Regions from separate parts of the Pararhizobium capsulatum DSM 1112 genome, predicted to be linked through region 3. Evidence: riboswitches for the same ligand, from Rfam matches in the RefSeq annotation. Region 3 holds a riboswitch; each other region holds the start of a gene.
What was found. A riboswitch is a leader RNA that binds a small molecule or an ion and turns the genes downstream of it on or off. The one in region 3 is predicted to bind thiamine pyrophosphate.

Region 1 (5,174 bases), 680 kb from region 3:
AGCCGAAGGGCAGATGGAAATTCGAGAGCGGATACCGCGCGCCTTCGATAGAGAGACCCTCGAGCGTATCGAGGCCGAGAATGGAAAAGAGGCTGCCCTTCGCCAGGTCGAGGTCCAGTGTCCCCGGCAGAAGTGGCGTCGCTTCCTCCTCGCCCGAAGTCAGGTGCACGGCGAGACCGGTTTCGGCAAGCCTGACGGCATAGATCAGATGCATGAAGGCATGGTCGCTGCGCTCGCCGCCGAGTGCGCCGGCAAAAATCAGCGAGCGGGCGCCGCGGGAAAGGGCGGCTTCGACAGCGATTTCGCCGTCTGTCTCGTTCTTGGCTGGCGGATAGGGCTCGCGGCGAACCCGCGGCCACGCTGCGATCAGTTCCGCCGACGTCGAGTCGAAATCGCCAACCCAGAGTTCAGGCGTGATGCCGATAACGGCCGCGTGGCGCATGCCGCCGTCGGCCGCGATGACCCGCGTATCCTTCAGGCGTCCGAGCAGCCGGTCGGTGGCGGCAAGAGGCCCGCCCATGAGTATCGTGAAAGCCTGATCGGTCATGGCGCAAGGCCATAGCGCGAAGTGATTATCAGGGGAAGGGGCGGCGGCGCGATTCGAGGCCTATTCGGCCGCTTCAATGCCGGCGCTCTGCCGAGCCTCGTAAGCCTTCTCGAAGGAAGCCGTGAACCGATCGAACAGATGGGAAAAGATTTCAATCTCCTCTTCGGACCAGTCGGCAACGATGTCGGCGATGATCGCCTGCTTGACGCGGTGCATCTCGGCCACGAGCCGGGCACCTATCTCTGTCACGACGAGCACGATGCGGCGCGCATCCGCCTGCGATGCTTCACGGCGCAGCACGCCGCGCGTTACCATCTCCGATACGATCCGGCTCGCGCGGGAAGGATCGATGCGCAGCTTCTCGGCGATGATCCCAACGGTGACTTCCTGGCCGTCATCGGCGCGCCTCACCACGTCGAGTACGTCGACATGAGATATCTCCAGCCCCGGGGCAACGGAGTCGAGCGCCAGCCGCGCGATGACGCGCCGCCCGATCAGCATGCGCATACGGGTCAGCGCGCCGCTGATACGGTCACGATCGGTCTGGGGGTCCCGGGTGGCTTCAAGTCTGTCCATGCGTGACAATAGCAGCTTCGTGCCGCCCCTTCCAAGTTCAATATGCCGCGTTCATAAATATGCGTTTGACATTTATATGCTATTAGCACATAAAATCGCCGCAACGTCAAACAGGATATTTTCCATGGACATGCACGTCGCGCCCGCGCCGCTCGTCGAGAGCAAGGCGCTCCGGCTCACGCTTTTTCTTTTCCTGATGTCGGCGATGTTCATGGCGACGCTCGATAACCAGATCGTCTCCACCGCACTGCCTACCATTGTCGGCGAATTCGGCCAGATGGAGCGTTTCGGCTGGGTGGGCTCGGCCTATCTGCTGGCCACCTGCGCAGTGATGCCGCTCTACGGCAAGCTGGGGGATCTCTTCGGCCGCAAATACGTGATGCTGTCGGCGATCCTGATCTTCACGGTCGGCTCGATCGCCTGCGGTTTTGCCGTTTCGATGAACACGCTGATCGCCGCTCGCGTTCTCCAAGGGTTGGGCGGTGGCGGCATCATGGTGTCGATCTTCGCGATCAATGCCGATCTGTTCGAGCCGCGCGAACGTGCCCGCTACCAGAGTTATTCGAGCTTGGTCCTGATGGCGTCCGGCGCCATCGGCCCCGTGCTCGGCGGCGCTATGAGCGATCTGTTCGGCTGGCGCTCGATCTTTCTCGTCAATATCCCGATCGGTGTGCTGGTGATCGCTGGCCTGATGGTCTTCCTGCCCTATCGCCGCCCGACGCGGGTGCCGAAGATCGATTATGCGGGCGCATTGCTGCTTGCCGGTGCGATCACCAGTGTCGTGCTGCTGGCTGACGGTTCGGAGCTTTTCGGATCGCTGCTCTCGACGGGCGGCCTTGCCGTCATTGCGTTCGGTCTGCTGTGTGCTGTTGCCTGGGTGATCGTCGAGCGGCGTGCGCCGGAACCGGTGGTGCCGCTGCCGTTGTTTGCCAATTCGACCTTCAGCCTGTTTCTGATCATTTCGCTGGCAAGCGGCGCGATCGGCATCGGGCTTGTCAATTATTTTGCCCTTTTCCTGCAGACTACGACGGGGCTCACGCCTTCGCTTGCCGGCCTGATGTTCGTGATGCTGACCGGCGGCATCGTTTGCGGATCGATCTCGGCGGGCCGGATGATTTCGAAGACCGGCCGCTACAAGCCGTTCGCTATCGCTAGCCCCGGAATCGCCATCCTGTCATTGCTACTGATGAGCCAGGTGCAGCCGGGTACATCGATCTTCCTGATCGGCGCGATCATGGGCCTGCACGGCATTGGTATCGGTCTCGGCCAGCAGGTGCCGGTGCTCGGCGTACAGAATAGCGCCCCGAAGCGCGATGTCGGGGCGGCAACGGGCTCCGTGACATTGGCACGCATGGGTGGCGCTTCGATCGGTATTTCCATCTACGGGGCGACGAATGCCGCGGGTTTGGCGCGTCAGGATTTTGCCATTCCCGGCCTCGAGTCGATCGAGAAGATGACGCCGCAGATACTTGCCGCCTTGCCGGAGGCATCGCGCCAGATGGTTGCCGACTATTACACACAGGCCTTCCATCCGCTCTTTGTGACAGCAGCCATCATTGCGCTGACAGGCCTTGTCTGCGCCATCTGCCTGAAGTCGGTTCACCTGCCCCAGAAGGTTGCCGCCTGACAAAGCTACCCGAACGCGGCTCTTGCCAAGGGCCGCGCTCGCGTCTAAATCTGCTGTCGCTCTAACGGGGTGCCGCTGTCCTTCCAGGACATCGGCTGAGAGGCTTCGGCCAACCCGCGGAACCTGATCCGGTTTGTACCGGCGGAGGGATTAGACGGCACACTTCAGCGCCCTATTCCCATTCATAATCGAAGAGGAGGCGCTGATGCGCAGAATTCTGTTTTCCCTGATGGCGGCCGCAGCCGTATTTTCGTTCTCGGCCGCTTCGGCTGCCGACCAGACGCTCACCGTCTATACCTATGAGAGCTTCACCAGCGAATGGGGCCCCGGGGCCAAGGTGGCGGAAGCCTTCGAGAAAACCTGCGCCTGCAAGGTCGATTATGTCAGCGTTGCCGATGGGGTCGAACTTCTCACGCGCCTGAAGCTCGAAGGCGCCTCGTCCAAGGCCGACATCGTGCTCGGCCTCGACACCAACCTGATTACCGAAGCGAAGGCCACCGGTTATTTTGCGCCACACGGTCTCGACGGTTCGGCTGCGAAGGTGCCTGGCGGCTTCAGCGACGATGTCTTCGTACCCTATGACTATGCCCACTTCGCGGTCATCTACGACACCGAGACGGTGAAGAACCCGCCGAAGAGCCTGAAGGAGCTGGTGGAAGGCGATCCGAACGAAAAGATCGTCATCGAGGATCCTCGCACGTCCACGCCCGGTCTCGGCCTGCTGCTCTGGGTAAAGTCGGTCTATGGCAATGAGGCCGCTGCCGCCTGGGCGAAGCTCAAGGGCCGCGTGCTGACTGTCACGCCCGGCTGGTCGGAGGCCTATGGCCTCTTCACCAAAGGCGAAGCACCGATGGTCTTCTCCTACACGACCTCGCCCGCCTATCACGTGATCGCGGAAAATACCGAGCGCTATCAGGCAGCCGCCTTCTCCGAAGGTCACTATATCCAGATCGAAGTGGCGGGCATGACCAAGAGTGCTCATGATCCGGAGCTTGCAAAATCCTTCCTCGCCTTCATGACAGGACCGGATTTCCAGTCGATCATTCCGACCACCAACTGGATGATGCCGGTCGCCGCCGGCAAGGAACCGTTGCCTGATGCTTTCAGCAAGCTCGTTTCACCGAAAAAGACCTTTCTGATGTCGCCGGATGAGGTCGCGGCAAACCGCAAGGCCTGGATCGACGAATGGCTGTCGGCCATGAGCCAGAACTGAGCCACTCATGGCGCTGCCTGAACGACGGATAACGCTTGCTGTCGGGGTCTCGATCCTCGGCGGCATCGCATTGTTCGTCGGTCTGGCGGCTTATGCGCTCCTGACCGTTGATATAGGTGGCAGCTCCGACCGGGTTATTTTCGACGCCTATGTCTGGCGCGTGACACGCTTCACGCTGCTGCAGGCTTTGCTATCCACTGCATTGTCGATCCTGTTTGCCATCCCTCTGGCGCTGGCGCTGTTTCGCCAGTCCACCTTTCCGGGACGCATCTGGATCGTGCGGCTGTTGGCTTTGCCGCTCGGTCTCCCGGCTCTGGTGGCCGCTCTTGGCCTGATCGGCGTGTGGGGGCGTCAAGGCGTCGTGAACTCGCTTCTGGCAGACATCGGTCTCGCACAGCCGCTCAGCATTTATGGTCTGGCCGGTATATTGATCGCCCATGTCTTCTTCAACCTGCCGCTCGCGGCCCGGCTGATGCTTGCCGGGCTCGAGCGGTTGCCGGGTGAATATTGGCTGATCGGTGTCAATCTCGGCATGCGGCGGTTCCATCTCTTCCGCTTCATCGAATGGCCGGTCATTCGCGGTCTCATCCCGGGCATCGCTGGTCTCATCTTCATGCTGTGCGCGACGAGCTTCACGCTTGTTCTGACGCTCGGAGGCGGCCCTGCTGCAAGTACGATCGAAGTGGCGATCTATCAGGCCTTGCGCTTCGACTTCGATCCGCCGCGGGTGATTGCGCTTAGCCTGCTGCAAATCGCGATGACCGGTCTTTTGCTGGTGATTGCGCGGCTATTGACGCCGCGGGTGGCGGAATCGGTGACCCTTGGCCGCAGTGCTCGGCGCTTCGACGGTCGCGATGTTGCCGGACGCCTTGTGGATGGCTTCGGCATCGCGATCTGTACAGGCTTCGTTGCCCTGCCGCTGGCCGCAGTCGTTGTCTCAGGTCTGCAATCCGACCTTCTGAGGTTAGCGACAGATCCGGTTGTCCAACGCGCTGTTGTGACGAGCACCACGATCGCTCTTGCGTCGGCGCTGCTTTGTGTTGCCGGCACACTCTCCATGGTTTTCGCGCGCCAGACTGCCCTTCGACCGAGACGGCCTGGACGGGGGGCTCGCAGTCTTGCCGCCGGCATCGCTGGCGGCTCCTCGCTCATCCTGCTGGTACCACCTGTTGTTTTGGGTGCAGGCTGGTTTCTGTTGCTGCGCCCTTTCG
Region 2 (5,174 bases), 2.5 Mb from region 3:
GCGCGCGCCGAGCCGGACGGTTACACCATCCTGATGGGCACGGTCGCCACCCATGCGCTGAACCCGCTGATCCTGAAATCGACGCCCTATGATGCCGAGAAGGATTTCGCACCGATCTCGCTCCTTGTCGTCGTGCCCAACGTTCTGGTCGTCAACCCGGAACTGCCAGTGAAGAACGTCGAGGAGTTGCTTGCGCTGCTGAAGGCAAATCCCGGCAAATACAGCTACGCCTCGTCCGGCAACGGCACGCCGCTTCACCTCTCGGGCGAGCTGTTCAAGTCGATGGCCGGCGTCGATATGGAGCATATCCCCTACAAGGGATCCGGCCCGGCACTGAACGACGTCATCGGCAACCAGGTACCGATCATGTTCGACAACCTGCCCTCATCCTCCGGCCATATCAAATCCGGCACGCTAAGGGCTCTTGCCGTCACGACAAAGGAACGTGCCGCCTCGTTCCCGGATATCCCGACCATCGCCGAATCCGGCATTCCGGGCTACGAAACCTATACATGGAACGCACTCTTTGCCCCCGCTGGCACGCCGCCGGAGGTGATCGCGCGGTTGAATGAATCTGCAAAGAAAACGCTTGCCGATCCGGCCGTCGCCGAACGCATGAAGGAATTCAGCGCAACGATCGTTGCCTCAAGCCCCGAGGAACTGGCTGCTCACGTCAAGGCCGAGATCGCCAAATGGACGCCGGTCGTCAAGGACGCGAAAATTCAGCTGGATTGAGTTCTTCTTCTCCCCCGCGGGGAGAAGATGCCCGAAGGGCAGATGAGGGGGGTGGTGCGGCACACTCGGAGCCAATCACCCTCATCCGGCCCTGCGGGCCACCTTCTCCCCGCTGGGGAAAAGAGGGAGAGTGCCGCGTCCATAAATTTCGCAGACTATTTTCCCACCTGCACCGCAATCTCCTCCACAGCCGGCGCCTTCTCGATCAGCCCCATCTCCTGCAAAAACCCGCCAAAACGCGCGTACCGCCCAACATCCAGCGCTGCAGGACGCTTGGCAAAACGTGGCAACGTATCGAAGAAAGCCTGCCGGTTCAGCGCGTTGTCGAGATCGGGATAGGCCTTGACGAACAGCGCCCAGGCCTCGTCGGGATGGTTGGTCATGAAGATCGCCGCATCCTCCACCGCATGAAGAAAGCGCGGCAACCGGGCATCATCCGCCAGGTCCTTCCGTGTGACAAAGACCAGCTCGTCATAGGCCGGCACACCATGCTCTTCCGGAAAGAACGCCCTTCCCTGATGGCCCTCGATCCTCATCTGCGTCAGTTCGAAATTGCGGAAGCCACCGAGCGTCGCATCGACATTGCCTGCAATCAGCGAAGGCGAGAGCGAAAAGTTGACGTTGATCAGTTCCACATCGTCCTTCGTCAGCCCCTCCGAAGCAAGCATGCGGGCAAGCATCGCATCCTCGAAACCGGAAACGGAAAAGCCGATCTTCTTGCCCTTCAGGTCCTTCAGGCTCTTGATCGGCCCATCGGCCAATACGGTCACCGTATTCAGTGGCGTTTCGACTAAGGTTCCGAAGCGCACGAGCGGCAGGCCGGCGGCATGATCGAGGTAGAGGTTGGGCTGGTAGTGGATGCCGATATCCGCCTGTCCCGCCGAGACGAGCCGCGGCACGGCGGATGGGTCTGCCGGTGGAATGAGCTCGACCTCAAGCCCTTCGCGGGCAAAAAGGCCGCGTTGCTCGGCGATCACCATCGGCGCGTGATCGGGGTTCACGAACCATTCGAGCAGCACGGTCAACCGGTCCGCGGCTGACGCCGGCATGGGTAGACTGGCGAGGACGGACAGGCCAGCAAGGGTGCAGAAAAGAATGCGTTTCATGTTTAGATGGATCTCCGGGATGATTTCGGGAAGCAAGCGGGTTCGGCCTCGCGTGCCCAAGGCACGAGGCTGGCGGTCAGGCGATCAACCATCAGCCTGAGGACAACAGCGAAAACGGCGAGGATTGCCATGGCGGCAAAGACGGTGTCGGTCTGCATGCGGGCATTGGCCTGCACCATGACGAAGCCGAGGCCGGCGGAGGCGCCCACCCACTCGCCGACGACAGCACCGAGCGGTGCCAGGGGGGCAGCGACCCGCAGGCCGGAAATCAGGCTGGGCAAAGCCAGCGGCGCGCGCACGCGGACAAGCGCCTGCCAGTGGCTGGCCTGCGTCAGCGAAACGGCGTCGAGAATGTCGCTGTTGGTACGGCGCAGGCCGTCTCCGAAGGCGGAGGCTACGGGAAAGAAGATGATGATCGTCGTCATCGCCACCTTCGACGCCATGCCGAACCCAAACCAGAGCACCAGGAGTGGTGCCAGCACGAAGACCGGCAGCGCCTGCAGCACCACGACCATCGGCCAAACCAATCGGCCCGCACGCGGAAAGGCGGCGATCGCAAAGGCCGTGGCCACTCCAAACAGCGAGCCGAGCGCAAGCCCCACGAGGATTTCCGACAGGGTGACGAAGCCGTGTCGCATCAGGAAGCCCGGCTGGTGCAGGAACGCTTGAGTGGTCTCCACCGGTGAAGGGAGAATGTAATGGGGCGGCGCCAAAGCCATCACGCCCAGTTGCCAGACGGCAACCAGCGCGGCGACTCCGCCAAAAGCATGGGAAAGGCGCATCGCCGGTCAGCCCGGACGGCGCAGTAAAATCCGGCTTTGGGCGATGGGTGGCGTGTGCCGGTCGCGAGACAAGGAAATAGCTGTCATCGATCGATCTCCAGAGGAGATCCAGGTGAAGCGGAGAAGAGAATGGGTTGCCTGCCGGCCCCTGTTTCCGTTCCTACGCCGGCATGACCCGGATCAGGTTCAAGGGTCCGGCTCACCGCCATCTCAGCATCATTCGATGCCCCCCTCGGAATTGAGGCGAACCTGTCCGCTTTTGTCCGGTCTGTCAATGCGATCCTTGCAGGAGGATGAAAGGACGGAGCAGCGGTCGCAGACTGCTGACAAAGTCTGAAACCCTCCGTCATCCTCGGCCTCGTGCCGAGGATCTGCCAGGGCGTGTTTTTTGAGAGGTCAGCAGATCCTCGACACAAGACTGAGGATGACGCGGAGTTTGGGGCAAGGCTGTCAAAAAATGCTGAAGCATCCGGCTAATCCGACCACCGTAAAAGTCGCCGAAACGGAGTTTAAAGCCGTTTTCAGCCGGCTCCATGGCACTTCAGATGCAGTTTGCGGACCTCTTCGGCAAGCTCGGCCACAGGCCCGTCCACATCCGCATTGCGGATGACGTCGCCTATCGCAAGGCCGCGCACGGGTGAAGGATCGCGGCCCATCTCTGTCATCCATTGCCCCAGTTGTGCGGATGAACTGGCGTAGACGATCCGCCCGAGGCCGACCCAGCCATGGGCTGCCGAGCACATCGGGCAGTGCTCACCAGAGGTATAAACTGTCGCTATCGGGCGATCGTCCACGGCCATGTTTTCGGCGGCCCACCGGGCAAGGGCAAATTCCGGGTGGCGGGTGTGGTCACCGCCGGAAATGCGATTGCGGTCCTCGGCAAGAATCGAGCCGTCTTCCGCGACAAGGACGGAGCCGAAGGGTTCGTCACCCACTTCGACCGCCGCCGCAGCCAGTTCAACGCAGCGGCGCAGATGCTTGAGATCGGTATCGGTAATCATGGATGGTTCTCCTTGCCGTTTTCGCCCACATTCCGGAAAATCACCGGGCGGCCATTGTCGAAACTCTTGCGACCACATTTCCAGCCCGCGAGAACAGGCGCGATTTCGCGCACAGCCTCGCGTGGTCCCTTGCAATCCAGAAGCACGATCGTCGCCTCGCCCCCCACCTCGATGCCGGCATAGTCAGCACCCATCAGCCGCGCAGCCGAATGGCTGACCATGCCGAAGACAGCATCCAGATCCTGGTCACGGGAGAGTTGTGCCACATTGGCATAGAGATTGGCCATGCGGATCAGCGAGGCATCGCCGAAGGGCGTGAACGGGTTCAGCACATTGTTGGTGGCGACCGAGGTGACGACACCATCAGCTGCAAACAGATGCGCCGGCGCCACGCCACGCGGGACCAGCCGGTCATGCTCGCGGCCATTGAGAAACAGATCCGTGGCCGGCAGCACCGTCAATGCAATACCGGCTTCGACGAGGCCTGCTGCAATTTCCATAAGCCTGTCGGGCGACATGGCCGAGAGGTTGGTGACATGGCCGATGGCAACCCTGCCCTGCCAGCCTCGGCGAAGGGTTTCACGGATCACTGTCGGAAGATTGGTGTTGAGCGGATCGAGATCGAAATCGAGATGGAAGTCGATGGCGACATCGTGTTTTTCGGCCAGATCGAAGATAAGCTCGACATGCCGTGTCGGATCGGGATCGATATAGGGACAGCCGCCGATCATATCCGCGCCGTCGGAAAGAGCGGCGTCCAGCATCGCAAAGGTTTCAGGCTCGTTGGTCAGCCCATCCTGGGCGAAGGCACAGATCTCGATATCGATGGCAAAGGCATAGTCCGCGCGAATGCGCTTGATTGCGTCAAAGGAACGAAAACCCGCGCGTGGATCGATCTCGACAAAGGTGCGCAACCGTGTCGTGCCGTGGATGATCGCCTTTTCGGCAACGCGCGCCGCCCGTGCATAGACGTCGGCCTCGTCGAAACCGGGCTTCAACCGCGCCGCCTCGCGAACCGCCTCGGCCAACGTTCCCTCGCAGATCCGGCAGCGATCGAGAATGCAGGCCTTGTCGAGATGCACATGGCTATCGGCAAAACCGCCGAAGGCGAAGGAACCAGCTGCATCGTAGCTTTCGATAGCCTCGCAACGGAAATCCGAGCCAATCTCCACGATCCTCCCATCGCGGACTGCTAAATCAACGAGCGCGCCGCCCTGCTCGATACGGGCGTTGCGGATGACGAGATCGAAGATCATGCCGCCTGCTCCGCAAGCCCGATCGCACCACCGTCGCTGCGCGGATCGTGGGCACCCTCAATCAAACCGTCATCGGCAATGCGGATGATACCTGCCTGTCCGCCGAGTTGGCTGAAGGCGTCGATGGCCGAGACCTCGTGCTGCAGGCCGGAAAGGCCGGCGATTGCCGCTTCGCCAAGATTGGCCTCGATCTTCAGCGTGTCGCGCGTGTCGGAGAATGTGCGCCCGAGCAGAAAGCGTGGATGGGAAAGCGCTGCCAGCGGATCGAAACCATGATCGGCAAGGAGACTGATT
Region 3 (5,174 bases):
ATGCCGTCACGATCATCAGCGGGCTCCTCGCCGAGTAGAGCGGCTGCTTCCGGCAGATTGGGCGTAACGAGCGTCGCCAGCGGCAGTAGCCGGCGGCAAAGCACCTCCACGGCATCCGGCGCCAGCAGCGGCGCACCGCCCTTGGCAATCATCACAGGGTCGAGCACGATGGGGATATCGCGGTGCGCGACTAGAACGTCGGCCACGGCTTGCGCAATGCCGGCATTGGCGATCATGCCGATCTTCACCGCATCGACCCGGACATCGGCGAAGACGGCAGCGATCTGCTGTGCCACGAAATCGGGCGGCACGGCCTGCACACCGGTCACTCCTTGCGTGTTCTGCGCCGTCAGTGCCGTCAGCGCCGCCATACCGTAGACGCCACGGGCGGCAAAGGTCTTGAGATCAGCCTGAATACCGGCGCCTCCGGAGGGATCGGAGCCGGCGATGGAGAGAACATTGCAGATCATCGGCGAGCCTCCTTGATCAGGATGGCAAGCGCACGGGCGGCCTCACGCGGATCGGGCGTGCCGCAGATAGCTGAGACGACTGCAAGGCCATCGGCGCCGGCGTCGAGAACGGCCTTGACATGGCTGCCTTTAAGCCCGCCGATGGCGACGGAGGGCACCGGGCTCGCCGCGACAAGAGCAGCAAGACCATCGAAACCAACGGGCTGTTTGTGATCCGGCTTCGTCGCCGTCGCAAAGACGGGCCCGACACCGACATAATCGACGATGCCGGGATCTAGCCTCCGGGTGGCTTCCAGCGTCTCCACGGAAACGCCGAGTATCATCTTCTTGCCGATCTGCTTGCGTGCAAGTGCGGGGTCGCCATCATCCTGCCCGATATGCAGCCCATCCGCGCCGATCCGGCAAGCTGCCTCGATATCGTCATTGACGATCAATAACGCGCCGGTGCCTGCCAGCGCCCGTTTCAGCGTCAAGCCAGTCTCGACAAGCCGCTCGGTACCGCCGGTCTTGTCACGCAGCTGTACGATCGTCGTACCGCCTTCGACGGCTGCCCGCGCCGTCTCCACCATGCCATAGCCGGCGCAGAGGTCGGGATCGAGAACCAGATAGAGCGAGAGGTCGAAGCGCTTCATGCCGTCGTTACCGTGGCATCGAGCGCGGCCGGATCGAGGGCTGCAAGCGCATCGAGGAAGCGCCACTGGAACGAGCCCGGTCCTTCCGCGAGCTTCGCAGCCTCGGTCCCGGCCGCAGCAAAGGTAGCAAGCGCGGCAATCGTCGCATCGAACGGCGCATCCGGGCGCACTGCCACGAAGGCGCCGACAAGGCAGGTGAGTGAGCATCCGAGAGCGGTAATCTTCGGCATGAGCGCCGAGCCGCCATGGATATGCGCAGACCGTAAGCCATCCGTTACGAAATCTACCTCTCCTGTCACGGCAACCACAGCCCTATGCTGGCGTGCAAGCAGGATGGCCGATTGCTCGGCAAACTCGACCGAATCCCCGCTATCCACGCCTTTCCCGGCACCTGTGCCGCCGGCAAGGGCGATAATCTCGGAAGCATTGGCGCGAATGATCGCCGGCTTCAAACCCATGAGGCTGCGTGTCGCATCCCGTCGGAAGCCGGTGGCGTAATGCGCAACCGGATCGAGCGCCCAGGGCTTGCCCGCAGCATTGGCAGCTTTCGCGGCCGCCTCCATGCCGGCAATCCACTGCGTCGACAGTGTGCCGATATTGATTGTGAGCGCACCGGCGATGCCGGCAAACTCGCCGGCCTCCTCTGGGGCATGCACCATGGCGGGCGAAGCGCCGGCGGCCAGCATGACATTGGCGGCGATGTTCATCGCCACGTAATTGGTGATGCACTGGACGAGCGGGGCGCGCGCGCGCATCTGCGTTAAAAACCGGCTTGCGGGAATGGTGTTCGTCATCTCGGCCCCTTTCGACGGGGGCGGACGTCGGGCGGGCCACGAGGCTGCGGCAGGCCCGAAACGACTCCCTCCGCCAGCATGATCTGGTTCAGGTTCAAAGGGTGCTTCTCAGCCCGGCTTTCGCCAGACGCCCCTGTCTTTCACCTCTTTTGTGCCAGAGATGGGTAAGCCTGTCACGCGGAAATTTCGAAGTCGAATGCCATAAACAATGAAACAGTCCAAAAGGACGGTTTCATTGTTTCAAATCTAAATAGGCCGAAATCAGGCCGCCTTGGCGACGTGATATTCCTTGATGGCGACCATCTTGATTGCCGGGAAACGCTCCGCCTCGTAACGCAGCGAAAAGCTGTCCTGCGCCAGGAAAACCGGGTCGCCATCCAGATCGCGGGCGATATCGCCGCGCTTGACGGTGAGGAATTTTTCAAGCTCCGCCGGCTGGTCGGACGAGATCCAGCGGCAGACTGAAAAGCGGGCCATATCGAAGGAAACCGGCAGCCCATATTCCGATTGCAGCCGCTCCTTCAGGACGTCGAGTTGCAGCGCGCCGACGACGCCGACGATGGCCGGCGAGCCATCTTCGGGCTGGAACAGCTGCACAACGCCTTCCTCGGCCATCTGCTGCAGCGCTTCCTTCAGTTTCTTCGCTTTCATCGCATCTTCCAGCCGCACGCGGCGCAGGATTTCCGGCGAGAAGTTCGGCACGCCCTGGAACACCAGCGCCTCGCCTTCGGTCAGCGTATCACCGATCCTGAGCGTCCCGTGGTTTGGGATGCCGACGACATCGCCGGCATAGGCGGTATCGGCCAGTTGGCGTTGCGAGGCAAAGAAGAACTGCGGCGCAGTGAGGCCGAGCTGCTTGCCGGTGCGCGCCAGTCGCGCTTTCATGCCGCGCTCCAGCTTGCCCGAGCAGATGCGGGCAAAGGCGATACGGTCGCGGTGGTTGGGGTCCATGTTCGCCTGGATCTTGAAGACAAAGGCGGTCATGCGGTCTTCCGCGGCATGCACGGTGCGGATGTCGGCCACCTGATCGCGCGGCGGCGGCGCAAAATCGCCCAGCGCATTGATGAGATCGCGAACGCCGAAATTCCTGAGCGCCGAGCCGAAGAACACCGGCGTCATATGGCCTTCGAGAAACGCCTGACGATCGAACGGACGGCAGGCCTCGATGGCCAGTTCCGTTTCGTCGATGAAGGCCTGGCGTTCATTTTCGGGCAGCCGGCCAGCCACGGCCTGGGGGCCGTTGACCTTGGTCGGGGTAATCTCGGTATCCGAGCCACGCACGGTGTTTTCAGCGATATTATAGGAGCCGCAGAAGGTCTTGGAGCGGCCGATCGGCCAGGTGATCGGCGCCGTGTCGAGTGCCAGCTTCTCTTCCACCTCGTCGAGGATCTCGAAGGGATCGCGGCTTTCCCGGTCCATCTTGTTGATGAAGGTGAGGATCGGGATGTCGCGCATGCGGCAGACTTCGAACAGCTTCAGCGTCCGCGGCTCGATGCCCTTGGCGGCGTCGATGACCATGACGGCCGCATCGACAGCCGTCAGCGTGCGATAGGTGTCGTCCGCGAAGTCTTCGTGGCCGGGCGTATCGAGGATGTTGAAGACGTTGCCGTCATATTCGAAGGTCATCACCGAAGTGACGACCGAGATGCCGCGCTCGCGTTCGATCTTCATCCAGTCCGAGCGGGTCTGGATACGGTCCTTCTTGGCCTTGACTTCGCCTGCGAGCTGGATCGCGCCGCCGAACAGCAGCAGCTTTTCGGTGAGCGTGGTCTTGCCGGCATCGGGGTGGGCGATAATCGCGAAGGTACGGCGGCGGGAAACCGCCTCTGCAAGGCTTTCGGCCATAATCATGAATCCTGTGAATTGCGGGCTATCTAGCCATTCCGGGGCGAGATTGCAATTGACCTTGGGTCCGCGGGGGCAAAGTAATGCCGCATGACCTTGCACGCTGAAACCCGCCCGATGCTGAAACTCGTTCGCCTTGCCCATGGCGACGGGCTGGACCTGCCGTCTTATGAAACGACGGGTGCCGCAGGCATGGACCTGCGCGCGGCTGTCGCAGCCGATGCGACACTTACCCTGCAGCCCGGCGAACGCGCGCTGGTTCCGACCGGTTTCATCTTCGAAATCCCTGATGGTTACGAGGCGCAAATCCGCCCACGCTCCGGTCTTGCCTTCAAGCACGGCATCACCTGCCTCAACAGCCCCGGCACCATCGACAGCGACTATCGCGGCGAAGTGAAGGCGCTGCTGATCAATCACGGAACGGAACCCTTCATCGTCGAGCGCGGCATGCGCATCGCCCAGATTGTGATCGCGCCCGTCACGCAGGTTGCGGTCTGCGAGGCGGCCGAGACGAGCGAAACCCTGCGCGGTGCAGGCGGCTTCGGCTCCACCGGCGTCTGAATGCCGGGCGCGGAAGGGCTTACCTACCGCGAGGATTACTTCGCCGATCCCGCCGCGTGGCGCGGTCTGGTCAATCTGCTTCATGATACCTTCGGGATCGATGTCGGTCAGCTCGACCGGTTGGGCGGACCTGATCCCACAAGCCGGGCTTTTGCCTATTTCGACGAAGCCGGCGTCTGCGTTGCCAATTTCAGTCTGTTTTCCATGCCGATGGTGATCGATGGCCGGGCTGTCCGGGCCGTTGGTTACCAGTCCGGCGCTGTTCGGCCGGAGTGGCGTGGTCGCGGCCTGTATCGCGACCTGATGCAAAGGGCGTTTGCCTGGGCGAATGCGGCGGGCTGCGAACTCGAACTGCTGCTGACCGACAAGCCAGCGCTCTATGAAGCTTATGGTTTCCGCGCCGTGGCGGAACATGATTTCAAGGGTTTGGCGCCCATGGCGGACAGCGGCGTCGCGAAAGGCCGTCTGCTTGATCTCGATAACCCCGGCGATCTCGCCTTGACGACGCGGCTCCTGGCGACGCGTGCGCCGGTGTCGAGCCGTTTTGCCGTTACCCGGCAGGGCGAGATGTTTCTGCTCAGCGCCGTTTTCGATGGCGACATCCGCCTGAGCTACAGCGCATCGCTCGATCTGATCGTAGCGTGGCAGATGGATGGGGCCGAGTTCAAGGTTCTCGATGTCGTCGCCGCCAAGATGCCGCCGCTCTCCACGATCCTCGCCGCGATTGGAACAACGGCGACGGAAGTCACCGTGTGTTTCCCACCGGACAAGCTGGGGTGGGAGGGAGAGGCCTTGGAGAGGAGGCCTCATGCCGGGCTGATGATCCGCGGCAACGTATCGCTGATTCATCCTCTCGCTCTTTCGCCGATGGC

Region 1: another riboswitch for thiamine pyrophosphate. It lies ahead of thiB (thiamine ABC transporter substrate binding subunit); the one in region 3 lies ahead of thiM (hydroxyethylthiazole kinase).
Region 2: another riboswitch for thiamine pyrophosphate. It lies ahead of QO002_RS15930 (ABC transporter permease); the one in region 3 lies ahead of thiM (hydroxyethylthiazole kinase).

What each region holds. Positions count from the first base shown of each region.
Region 1 covers NZ_JAUSVF010000001.1:97,817-102,990, reverse strand. Annotated here, with positions in the region: gene QO002_RS00480 (thiamine diphosphokinase) at 1-547, opposite strand, end outside; gene QO002_RS00475 (MarR family winged helix-turn-helix transcriptional regulator) at 608-1,123, opposite strand; gene QO002_RS00470 (MDR family MFS transporter) at 1,248-2,750, shown strand; TPP riboswitch at 2,806-2,917, shown strand; gene thiB (thiamine ABC transporter substrate binding subunit) at 2,956-3,963, shown strand; gene thiP (thiamine/thiamine pyrophosphate ABC transporter permease ThiP) at 3,971-5,174, shown strand, end outside.
Region 2 covers NZ_JAUSVF010000001.1:3,291,155-3,296,328, forward strand. Annotated here, with positions in the region: gene QO002_RS15920 (Bug family tripartite tricarboxylate transporter substrate binding protein) at 1-735, shown strand, start outside; gene QO002_RS15925 (ABC transporter substrate-binding protein) at 891-1,841, opposite strand; gene QO002_RS15930 (ABC transporter permease) at 1,844-2,623, opposite strand; TPP riboswitch at 2,764-2,866, opposite strand; gene QO002_RS15935 (nucleoside deaminase) at 3,145-3,624, opposite strand; gene QO002_RS15940 (amidohydrolase family protein) at 3,621-4,880, opposite strand; gene QO002_RS15945 (gamma-glutamyltransferase family protein) at 4,877-5,174, opposite strand, start outside.
Region 3 covers NZ_JAUSVF010000001.1:775,930-781,103, forward strand. Annotated here, with positions in the region: gene thiD (bifunctional hydroxymethylpyrimidine kinase/phosphomethylpyrimidine kinase) at 1-470, opposite strand, end outside; gene thiE (thiamine phosphate synthase) at 467-1,102, opposite strand; gene thiM (hydroxyethylthiazole kinase) at 1,099-1,896, opposite strand; TPP riboswitch at 1,945-2,041, opposite strand; gene QO002_RS03635 (peptide chain release factor 3) at 2,158-3,741, opposite strand; gene dut (dUTP diphosphatase) at 3,832-4,302, shown strand; gene QO002_RS03645 (GNAT family N-acetyltransferase) at 4,303-5,174, shown strand, end outside.